One region of the Streptomyces sp. NPDC060028 genome, then DNA from elsewhere that is predicted to be linked to it. Evidence: riboswitches for the same ligand, from Rfam matches in the RefSeq annotation. Region 1 holds a riboswitch; the other holds the start of a gene.
What was found. A riboswitch is a leader RNA that binds a small molecule or an ion and turns the genes downstream of it on or off. The one in region 1 is predicted to bind glycine.

Region 1 (5,769 bases):
GAGCAGCTCGACGCCCTTGCACGGGGCGAGCAGATCCGCATCCCGGCGCCGACGGCGCACGGGGAGTCCGTGGATCCCGCGAGCCCCGCCGCCGTGTACGGGGAGGTCGGCCGGGAACGGCCGACGGTGGCGCGCGTGGGCCGGGCCGAGCTGATGGCCGCGGCCGACGTGGACGAGGTGCAGCTGGTGGAGTGGGAGTCGTACGGGCTGCTCGCGGAGGCGCCCGGCGGCGGATTCGACGCCGAGGCGGTCACCGTGGCCCGTCTGGTGGCCGATCTGGGGCGGTTCGGGCTGGAGCCGCGGCACCTGCGGGCGATGAAGGCCGCCGCGGACCGGGAGGCGGGCCTGGTGGAGCAGGTCGTGGCTCCGCTGCGCCGCCACCGCAACCCCCAGACCAGGGCGCATGCCGAGGCCACCATGAAGGAGCTCGCGGGGCTGTCCGTACGGCTTCACGAGGCCCTCGTGCAGACGGCTCTCGGGGTGCGGCTGCCCTGAGCTGCGGCGGCTTCCAGGGGTCGCCGGGGGGAGCTCGGGAGGCACCTTGGGGGAGCCCGACTACCCAAACCGGCCGAGCAGGTCCTAGGGTTGCTGTGTGAATGAGCTCGACGTTGTGGGTGTCCGGGTGGAAATGCCCTCGAACCAACCGATCGTGCTCCTGCGTGAAGTGGGAGGCGACCGGTACCTCCCCATCTGGATCGGACCAGGGGAGGCGACCGCCATTGCCTTCGCGCAGCAGGGGATGGCCCCTGCCCGGCCGCTGACGCACGACCTGTTCAAGGACGTGCTGGAGGCGATCGGCGAGGAGCTCACCGAGGTCCGGATCACGGATCTGCGGGAGGGCGTCTTCTACGCGGAGCTCGTGTTCGCCAGCGGGGTCGAGGTGAGCGCGCGGCCCTCCGACGCCATAGCGCTGGCCCTGCGGACGGGGACGCCGATCTACGGCAGTGACGGCGTGCTGGACGACGCCGGAATCGCCATTCCGGACGAGCAGGAGGACGAGGTGGAGAAGTTCCGCGAGTTCCTCGACCAGATCTCGCCGGAGGACTTCGGTACCGGGCCCCAGTGACCGCGTCGGCCCGGGTATCCGCCGGGTATCGCCGGGCATCCTCCGGGGAAAATCAGCCCATTCGAATAGCCTTTCCCGGCAACGGGGTACGGGAAACCACTCTCAGGGTGATTATCACTCGGCGTGCCGAGTGTGGCGATCGTTGACGCACCCCTGGTGACTGCCTACCTTCGAGGTGGCAGGTCAAGGACGGAGGGTCGGCGTGAGGATCACGGGCGACGGTACGACCGGGGGCACCCCCGCACGGAGTGACGGTGGACCGTACCCGCTGCACGGCGGTGCGGTGGGCTCCGCGCGCCGTCAGCCGGAGTCGACGCCGGTCGGACCGCTGGGCGGCGAGCCGGCGCCCGAGCAGGTGGGGTACCGGGGGCCTACGGCGTGCGCCGCGGCCGGCATCACGTACCGGCAGCTGGACTACTGGGCGCGGACCGGGCTGGTGGAGCCCAGTGTGCGTCCCGCGTACGGGTCGGGCACACAGCGGCTGTACAGCTTCCGGGACGTCGTCGTCCTCAAGATCGTCAAGCGTTTCCTGGACACCGGGGTGGCGCTGCAGAACATCCGCGCCGCCGTGCAGCACCTGCGCGACCGCGGTTTCTCGGACCTTGAGCGCATGACGTTGATGAGCGACGGCGCCACCGTGTACGAGTGCACCTCGCCGGACCAGGTGGTGACCCTGCTCCAGGGCGGGCAGGGAATCTTCGGCATCGCCGTCGGCGTGGTCTGGCGGGACGTCGAGAATGCCCTCTCGCAGCTCCACGGGGAGCGCGTGGACACCGGCGAGACGGTGGTCGGGCACAACCCGGCCGACGAGCTCGCCGCGCGCCGCAACCGGGCCGTCTGAGGCGGACCGGGTCCCGCCCCCGGATTGTCAGTGGCGTAGTGCAGCATCGGTGCTGTGAGAGCCGCCCCGACGATCCTGCACCTGGACATGGACGCCTTCTACGCCGCCGTGGAGCAGGCGGCGAAGCCGAGCCTGCGCGGCAAGGCCGTCATCGTCGGCGGGCTCGGGCCGCGCGGGGTCGTCGCGACCGCCTCGTACGAGGCCAGGCGCTTCGGGGTGCACTCGGCGATGCCGACGGCCCAGGCGCGCAGGCTGTGCCCGAACGGCGCCTATCTGATCCCGCGCTTCAGCCTGTACCGGGCGGTCAGCGACGTGGTCATGGCCCTGCTGCGGGAGCTGTCGCCGCTGGTGGAGCCGCTCAGCCTGGACGAGGCCTTCGTGGACCTGGAGGCCGGCGGGGTCGCCTTCGACGCCCAGGGCGCGCGGGTCGTCGGTGAGCGGCTCAGGGCGGACATCCGGGCCGCGACCGGGCTCAGCGGGTCGGTGGGGCTGGCCGGCTCCAAGATGCTGGCCAAGGTGGCCTCGGAGGAGGCCAAGCCGAACGGTCTGCTGCTGATCGAGGTGGGCACGGAGCGCGAGCTGCTGGCGCCGATGTCGGTACGGACCCTGCCCGGGGTCGGGCCGGCCACGGGGGAGCACCTGCGGCGGGCCGGGATCACGACGGTGGGAGAGCTCGCCGAGGCGGGTGAGGACGAGCTGGTCCGGATGGTGGGGCGCTCGCACGGGGTCGGGCTGTACCGGATGGCGCTGGGGCTGGACGAGCGGCCGGTGGTGGCCGAGCGCGATGCGAAATCGGTGTCGGTCGAGGACACCTTCGACGTGGACATCCACGACCGGGTGCGGATCCGGGGCGAGGTGCAGCGGCTCGCCGACCGGTGTGTGCGGCGGCTGCGGGAGTCAGGGCACTCGGGGCGCACGATCGTGCTGAAGGTGCGCCGCTACGACTTCTCGACGCTGACCCGGTCGGAGACGCTGCGCGGGCCGACGGACGACCCGGCGGTGGTGCGGGAGGCGGCAGCGCGGCTGCTGGAGTCGGTGGACACCACGGGCGGGGTGCGGCTGCTGGGGGTTGGGGTGACGGGGCTGGCCGACTACACGCAGGAGGACCTCTTCGCCCAGGCCGCGTCGCTGGTCGCCGTGGCCGACGGGGAGGACGAGGCCGGTGGGACGCTCGGGGCCGGTGCGGCCGGTGGGGTGAACGACGCTGCCGACGGCGGTGGCACCGGGCCGGGCATCGGGCCGGGCATCGGGCCGGGTGAGGGCCCGGGTGAGACTCCGGGGCCCGCGGACCCCGAGCCCGCTCCCGAGCGCCGCTGGGCGGCCGGGAGCGACGTACTGCACGCGGTGTACGGGCCCGGGTGGGTGCAGGGGAGCGGGGTCGGGCGGGTGACCGTGCGGTTCGAGCGGCCCGGGTCGCAGCCGGGCCGGGTGCGGACGTTCCTGGTGGACGACCCCGAGCTGGAGCCGTCCGATCCGCTGCCCCTGGTCGGGGAGTCGTGTGATCCCTAAGGGGTGTCCTCGCCCGCCAGGCGCCCGAAGTCGCGCTGGAAGTCGGAGGGGACGGCGATGTCCAGGCCGTAGTGGTGGTAGAGCTGCAGCTCCTGTTCGGGCGAGAGGTGGCGGCCGACGCCGAAGTCCGGGGCGTCGCGGATGAGCGAGCGCTCGAAGGGCACCCGCAGGGTGTCGCCCACCAGCTCGCTCGGTTCCAGGGGGACGAAGGCGTCCCGGCTGAACAGGCCGGTCCGGACGGCGGCCCATTCCGGAACTCCCGTGGCATCGTCGAGGTAGACCTCGTCGATGGTGCCGATCTTGGTCCCATTGCGGTCGAACGCCTTGCGGCCGATCAGGCTGCGCGGATCGATGTCGGTCTGCACGGTCCCTCCATATGGTCGCAACTCCTCCGTAATGACTACAAAAGTGCATTTCCGGAGAGGGGGCCACTCGAGGGAGTGCCCAGATCCTCGCTGGTAGGCTGGGTGACGGCTGTTGACCCTGTGCGGGAGAGTCCTCCGAGTGAACGTGACGGAGGCGCCGAAGGAGCAAATCCTCCCCGGAATCTCTCAGGCATACGTACCGCACGTGACGAGGCCACTCTGGAAAGCAGGGGCGGGTACCGGGCGCGCAGTGCCGGTTCCCCTCCTCACCGACGGTGAAAGCCGGAGCTCACGGGCCTGCCCGCGACTCCGGTGAAGCTCTCAGGTTGAGATGACAGAGGGGGAGGCCGTCCGGGTGCCCGCGCCGTGGTGCCCCTCGCAGGTCGTACGACCAGGAGGCCTCCGTACATGACCGCCAACCGCATTCCGCTCTCCCAGCTGGAGCGAGGCATCCCCTTCGAGCAGCGCCACATCGGCCCGGATGCCGAGGCGCAGGCGAAGATGCTCGCCCAGGTGGGCTACGGCTCCCTGGACGAACTGACCGCCGCCGCGGTACCGGATGTGATCAAGACCGCTGCCGCGCTGAACCTGCCCGAGGCGCGCACCGAGGCCGAGGTGCTGGCCGAGCTGCGGCTCCTCGCCGACCGGAACCAGGTCCTCTCCCCGATGATCGGCCTGGGCTACTACGGCACCTTCACGCCGCCGGTGATCCTGCGCAACGTGATGGAGAACCCGGCCTGGTACACCGCGTACACGCCGTACCAGCCCGAGATCTCGCAGGGCCGCCTCGAGGCGCTGCTGAACTTCCAGACCGTCGTCGCCGACCTGACCGGTCTGCCGACCTCCGGCGCCTCGCTGCTCGACGAGGGCACCGCGGCCGCCGAGGCCATGTCCCTGGCCCGTCGCGTGGGCAAGGTCAAGGACGGCGTCTTCCTGATCGACGCCGATGCGCTGCCGCAGACCATCGCCGTGATCGAGACCCGCGCCGAGCCGGTCGGGGTCGAGATCGTCGTCGCCGACCTGTCCGAGGGCATCCCCGCGGAGATCGCCGAGCGCGGTGTGTTCGGCGTACTGCTCCAGTACCCGGGCGCCTCCGGCGCCGTGCGGGAGATCAAGCCGGTCATCGACCAGGCGCACGAGCTCGGTGCCATCGTCACCGTCTCGGCCGACCTGCTCGCCCTGACCCTGCTGACCTCCCCCGGTGAGCTGGGCGCGGACATCGCCGTCGGCACCACGCAGCGCTTCGGTGTGCCGATGGGCTTCGGCGGTCCGCACGCCGGCTACATGGCCGTCCAGGCCAAGCACGCCCGCTCGCTGCCCGGCCGCCTCGTCGGCGTCTCGGTGGACGCGGACGGCAACAAGGCCTACCGCCTGGCCCTGCAGACCCGTGAGCAGCACATCCGCCGCGAGAAGGCCACCAGCAACATCTGTACCGCCCAGGTGCTGCTCGCCGTCATGGCCGGCATGTACGCCGTCTACCACGGGCCGGACGGGCTGCGGACGATCGCCCGCCGCACCCACCGCTACGCAGCCCTGCTCGCCGCCGGTCTGACCGCGGGCGGGGTCGAGGTCGTGCACGGCGCGTACTTCGACACGATCACCGCCCGGGTGCCGGGCCGCGCGGCCGAGGTCGTCGCCGCCGCCCGCGAGGGCGGGGTCAACCTGTACCAGGTCGACGCCGACCTCGTCTCCGTCTCCTGTGACGAAACGACCCTGCGCGCCGACATCGAGGCCGTCTGGGCCTCCTTCGGAGTCACCGCCGACATCGAGGCGCTCGACGGGGCCACCGCCGACGCGCTGCCCGAGGGGCTGCTGCGCTCGGACGCGTACCTGACGCACCCGGTCTTCCACCAGCACCGTTCCGAGACCGCGATGCTGCGCTACCTGCGCAAGCTCTCGGACAAGGACTACGCGCTGGACCGCGGCATGATCCCGCTGGGCTCCTGCACCATGAAGCTCAACGCGACCACTGAGATGGAGCCGGTCAC
Region 2 (5,769 bases), on a different contig from region 1:
CCATGGCGGCCGAGATGACCGGGGCCAGGGTCTTCCAGCTGTGGCCGACGGTGACCAGCAGCAGGACGGAGAAGCCGAGGTTCATCCACATCGCCGGGCGCGCGGTCCCGTACACGGGGTGGGTCCGCATGAGCCGCTTGGGGAAGAAGCCGGTCTCGGAGATGGTGCGGACCATGTACGCGGCCGAGGCGACGTTGGCGATGTTGGAGCCGGCGGGGGAGATGAAGGCGCCGAACTGGAGCATCACCACCACCCAGTGGATCATCAGCAGCTTGGCGAGCTCGGCGAACGGCGAGTTGAAGTTCACGCCCGACCAGCCGCCCGCCTGCTCCAGGTGCTCCGGCGGTACGGCGCCCAGGAAGGCCGTCTGCAGGGCGAGGTAGATCACCAGGCCCAGGGAGAGCGCGCCGACCAGGGCGATCGGGATGGCCCGGCCCGGGTTCTTGGCGGCGCCGCCGAGGTTGACGACGGCCTGGAAGCCGTTGAAGGCGAAGACCACGCCGGAGGTGGTGACGGCGGTCAGGACGGCGGTCCAGCCGTTCGGGGCGAAGCCCCCGTGGGCCGTGAAGTTCTCGGTGTGGAAGCCGGAGGCGATCAGCGCGACGACCGCGAGGACCGGGATGGCGAACTTGACCACGGTCAGGGCAGCGTTGATCTTCGCCAGGAGCTGGACCGACCAGTAGCAGGACAGCCACAGCAGGACGGTGAGGGCCAGCGCCACGAACATGCCGAAGGTGGTCAGCTGGTGGGACCCGGCGTCGACCAGGTCCTCGGCCCAGCCGAAGCTCCACGAGGACATGTACTGGGTCGCGGCGATCGACTCGATCGGGATCAGCGAAGCCACGGCGATCCACACCGCCCAGCCGGTGATGAAGCCGAGCACCGGGCCGTGCGAGAGGCTGCCGTACCGGGCCATGCCGCCGGGGATCGGGTAGGCCGCGCCGACCTCGGCGTACGACATGGCGATCATGCCGATGAACATGGCGCCGACGACCCAGGCCACGAGCGCCGCGGGACCGGCGACCTGGGCGGCCGTGCCGGCGCCGAAGAGCCATCCCGACCCGAAGATCGAACCTACGCCGATCATCATCAACGAGAAGAGACCGAGGCCCTTCTTGTTGGCTGCGCTCATGTCCATGCGTTGCGTTTCCGTCCTGCCGGGGGGATGCCGTCCTGCTCTCACGCGGAGCCTATTTGCCATTTCTTGGTTCATTCAGTGGCAATGGGCCGCATCCACCCGGGGCTTTGGTCATGAAAAAGGGCCCGGCCCTGTACAAACAAGGCCGGGCCCTCCCAGGCCGTCGCCTAGAGCGTCGGGTACAGCGGGAACTTCGCGGCGAGCGCGGAGACGCGCGCCTTGAGGTCGTCGCCGTCGTACGCCGGCTTCAGCGCGGCCGCGATGATCTCCGCGACCTCGGTGAAGTCCTCGGCGCCGAAACCGCGCGTCGCCAGGGCCGGCGTACCGATCCGCAGGCCCGAGGTGACCATCGGCGGCCGCGGGTCGTTCGGGATGGCGTTCCGGTTGACCGTGATGCCGATCTCGTGGAGCCGGTCCTCGGCCTGCTGGCCGTCCAGCTCGGAGTTGCGCAGGTCGACCAGGACCAGGTGCACGTCGGTGCCGCCGGACAGGACGGAGACGCCGACCTCGGTGACGTCGGGCTGCACCAGGCGCTCGGCGATGATCTTCGCGCCTTCGAGGGTGCGCACCTGGCGCTCCTTGAACTCCTCCGAGGCCGCGACCTTGAAGGAGACCGCCTTGGCGGCGATCACGTGCTCCAGCGGGCCGCCCTGCTGACCCGGGAAGACCGCGGAGTTGATCTTCTTGGCCAGCTCCTGCGTCGACAGGATGACACCGCCGCGCGGACCGCCGAGGGTCTTGTGCGTGGTGGTGGTCACGACGTGGGCGTGCGGCACCGGGTTCGGGTGCAGACCCGCGGCGACCAGGCCCGCGAAGTGCGCCATGTCGACCATCAGGTACGCGCCGACCTCGTCCGCGATGCGGCGGAAGGCGGCGAAGTCCAGCTGGCGCGGGTAGGCGGACCAGCCGGCGACGATCAGCTGCGGCTTGGACTCCTTGGCGAGGCGCTCGACCTCGGCCATGTCCACCTGGCCGGACTCGTCGACGTGGTACGGGACCACGTTGTAGAGCTTGCCGGAGAAGTTGATCTTCATGCCGTGGGTCAGGTGACCGCCGTGGGCCAGGCTCAGGCCCATGATCGTGTCGCCCGGCTTCAGCAGCGCGAACATCGCGGCCGCGTTCGCCTGCGCACCCGAGTGGGGCTGCACGTTCGCGGCCTCGGCGCCGAACAGCGCCTTGATGCGGTCGATCGCGATCTGCTCGACCACGTCGACGTGCTCGCAGCCGCCGTAGTAGCGGCGGCCGGGGTAGCCCTCGGCGTACTTGTTGGTCAGGACCGAGCCCTGGGCCTCCATGACGGCGACCGGAGCGAAGTTCTCCGACGCGATCATTTCCAGGGTCGACTGCTGGCGCACGAGCTCGGCGTCGACGGCGGCGGCGACGTCCGGGTCGAGCTCGTGGAGAGGGGTGTTCAGTACAGACATCAGGGTCCCCTGGGGTCAGTTACCGGCGGTGAGCTTGGCGTACTCGTCGTCGGAGAGCAGGTCGGCCGGCTCCTCCGTGACGCGCACCTTGAAGAGCCAGCCGCCCTCGAACGGAGCCGAGTTCACCAGCGACGGGTCGTCCACGACGTCCTGGTTGGCCTCGACGACCTCACCGGTGACGGGGGAGTACAGGTCGCTGACCGACTTGGTCGACTCCAGCTCGCCGCAGGTCTCGCCCGCGGTCACCGTGTCGCCGACCTCGGGGAGCTGGGCGTAGACGACGTCACCGAGCGCGTTGGCCGCGAACTCCGTGATGCCGACGGTCGAGACGCCGTCCACGGCGCCCGAGAGCCACTCGTGCTCCTTGCTGAAACGCAGCTGCTGGGGGTTGCTCATGACCTGATTCTCCTGGATGCGGGGGAGTGGATACGAACGGTGGTCTTGGGTACTGAGACGGCGCTGCACGGGGTACCCGTGCGGCAGCGCCGCGTACGGGCTACTTCTGCCGCTTGTAGAACGGCAGGGCCACGACCTCGTACGGCTCATGCGTACCGCGAATGTCCACGCCGACGCCGGAGGTGCCGGGCGCGGCGTGTGCCGCGTCGACGTACGCCATCGCGATCGGCTTGCCCAGCGTCGGGGACGGGGCGCCCGAGGTGACCTCGCCGATGACCTGGCCGCCGGCCACGACCGGGAAGCCGGCGCGCGGGACGCGGCGGCCCTCGGCGATCAGACCGACCAGCTTGCGCGGCGGGTTGGTGGCGGCCCGCTCGGCGGCGGCCTCCAGGGCGGCGCGGCCCACGAAGTCGCCCTCCTTCTCGAACTTCACGACCCGGCCCAGGCCCGCGTCGAACGGGGTGAGGGAGGTGGTCAGCTCGTGCCCGTACAGCGGCATGCCCGCTTCCAGGCGCAGGGTGTCGCGGCAGGACAGGCCGGCCGGGACCAGGCCGACGCCCTCGCCGGCCTTGGTCAGCGCCTGCCACAGCTCCACGGCGTGCTCGGGGGAGACGAACAGCTCGAAGCCGTCCTCGCCGGTGTAGCCCGTACGCGCGATCAGCGCGGGCACGCCCGCGACGGTGCCCGGCAGGCCGGCGTAGTACTTCAGCCCGTCCAGGTCGGCGTCGGTCAGGGACGCCAGGATGCCGGGGGACTCGGGGCCCTGGACGGCGAGCAGGGCGTACGCGTCGCGGTCGTCGCGGACCTCGGTGTCGAAGCCGGCGGCGCGCTCGGTGAGGGCGTCGAGGACGACCTGGGCGTTGGAGGCGTTGGCGACGACCATGTACTCGGTCTCGCCCAGGCGGTAGACGATCAGGTCGTCGACGATCCCGCCGTCCTCCTGGCAGATGTGCGTGTAGCGGGCGCGGCCGACGCCGACGGTGGAGATGTTGCCGACCAGCGCGTGGTCCAGGGCCTTGACGGCCTCCGGGCCGGTCAGGGTGATCTCGCCCATGTGGGAGAGGTCGAACAGACCGGCCTTGGTGCGGACGGCGTTGTGCTCGTCGCGCTCGCTCGCGTACCGCAGGGGCATGTCCCAGCCCGCGAAGTCGGTCATGGTCGCACCGAGGGAACGGTGCAGCGCATCGAGGGCGGTCAGGCGGGGGGCAGTGCTCATGGGTGTGGCTCCCGGGTCCCAGGGCATGACATGACGAGGAGGATCCTCCCCATCTGTCATCGGAACCTGAGAGGTTCGCCGAGAGCCCCGGATGCCGGGGGATCGTCGACTTGCACCTTGGGTGGAGCGCACGCCGGTGTCACGGAGACGGGTGGCGCGGCTCGCTTTTCAGATCTGCCTCATCCACGCGGTACGGGGCCTGAGAGATTCAAGGGAGGTACTTGCTCCTTCGGCGCCCGGACACGGCCTTGCGGCGTGCCGGGACTCTCCCGCGCGGATTCAAGCGGCCGGTATGCAGTTGGTGTCCAGATGGCGCACATCATTGCACGGTGCGGCGGGGATTGGGCGTGGGGGGTCGAAAGAGCGTACGGACCGGAACCGGGGCTGCCGGATTACCGTCTCTTTACACTCAGTGGGCATGGGCTCCCAGGAGCCCGATTCGGGGGAGGCGAGCACTGTGCGGAGATTCGGAGCGCTGGCGGCGACGGGGTCCGTGGCGGGGGTGCCGGCGCAGCGCGGACGCGTGCGCGAGGCCGCCCGCGGGCCGGTACGGGACCTGCGCGGTCCGGGGGTGCGCGGCCCGCAGCGGCTCGGCTTCGCCGAGGGGGACATCGTGGTGGTGTCCGGACTGCCGGGCGGCGGCAAGAGCACACTGATCAAGCGGGCGGCGGCCGAGGGCGGGGCGATCGACTCCCAGGACACCCGCGAGCGCTGGGAGCGGCGGATGCCGGGGGCGCTGCCGTACGCCGTCTACCGGCCGCTGGTCCGCGTCGCCCACTACCGCGGCCTGTGGCGGACCCTGCGCTCCGGTGCCTCGGTCGTCGTCCACGACTGCGGTACGCAGAGCTGGGTACGGGGCCTGCTCGCGGCGGCCGCGCGGCGCCGGGGCCGGGCGCTGCACCTGCTGCTGCTGGACACCACCGCGCAGGAGGCGCTGTCCGGCCAGGCCGCGCGGGGCCGGGGCGTCTCGGCGTACGCCTTCGCCCGCCACCGCGGCGCGGTGGCGCGGCTGCTGAGCGACGCGGAAGCCGGCCACCTCCCGCCCGGCTGCGCCTCGGTGGTGCTCCTGGACCGCCGCTCGGCCGCCGCGGTGACCCGCATCGCCTTCCACGGCTGATCTCCGCCTCGGAGCCCCGGGGCGAGGCCGGGCCGCGGGGGCCGGGCCGGGGCCGATAGCCTCGGGGCGACGACACACCGGGACCCAACCGAAGGGCACACGCACATGCAGAGCGGCGGCGGCTGGCCGGGAAATGAGCTGGAGCACGTGCTCGGCGCGGCGCTGGGGCAGGCCGATGCCGGAGCCCGGATCCTGGAGGTACTGGGGCGCAGCCACGTATGGGTCCCGCTGCCCGACGGCGGCGGGCCCGAGCGCGCCGCCCTCACCCTCCCGACCATGGAGATCGCCGGCGCGGCGTACGTCCCGGTCTACAGCTCCGAGGCACAGTTCCGCGCCTGCGCCGGCCCCGCCATGGCCTTCGCGGTCGCCCCGGCCGTCGAGTTCGCCCGCGGCCTGCCCCCGCAGCTCGGCATCGCCGTGAACCCCGAGGGCGCGGTCGGCGTCCCCCTGCCCCCGCCCGCCGTCGCGGAACTCTGCC

Region 2: linked by a shared signal. The riboswitch ahead of gcvT (glycine cleavage system aminomethyltransferase GcvT) and the one ahead of gcvP (aminomethyl-transferring glycine dehydrogenase) in region 1 are both predicted to bind glycine.

What each region holds. Positions count from the first base shown of each region.
Region 1 is NZ_JBHWVJ010000079.1:6,799-12,567, forward strand. Features, by position in the region: gene ACFWBF_RS29540 (MerR family transcriptional regulator) at 1-495, shown strand, start outside; gene ACFWBF_RS29545 (bifunctional nuclease family protein) at 593-1,066, shown strand; gene ACFWBF_RS29550 (MerR family transcriptional regulator) at 1,269-1,907, shown strand; gene ACFWBF_RS29555 (DNA polymerase IV) at 1,962-3,416, shown strand; gene ACFWBF_RS29560 (PRC-barrel domain-containing protein) at 3,413-3,781, opposite strand; glycine riboswitch at 3,895-3,993, shown strand; gene gcvP (aminomethyl-transferring glycine dehydrogenase) at 4,190-5,769, shown strand, end outside.
Region 2 is NZ_JBHWVJ010000024.1:72,797-78,565, reverse strand. Features, by position in the region: gene ACFWBF_RS14775 (APC family permease) at 1-1,138, opposite strand, end outside; gene glyA (serine hydroxymethyltransferase) at 1,306-2,562, opposite strand; gene gcvH (glycine cleavage system protein GcvH) at 2,578-2,958, opposite strand; gene gcvT (glycine cleavage system aminomethyltransferase GcvT) at 3,059-4,174, opposite strand; glycine riboswitch at 4,353-4,456, opposite strand; gene ACFWBF_RS14755 (AAA family ATPase) at 4,593-5,291, shown strand; gene ACFWBF_RS14750 (enhanced serine sensitivity protein SseB) at 5,397-5,769, shown strand, end outside.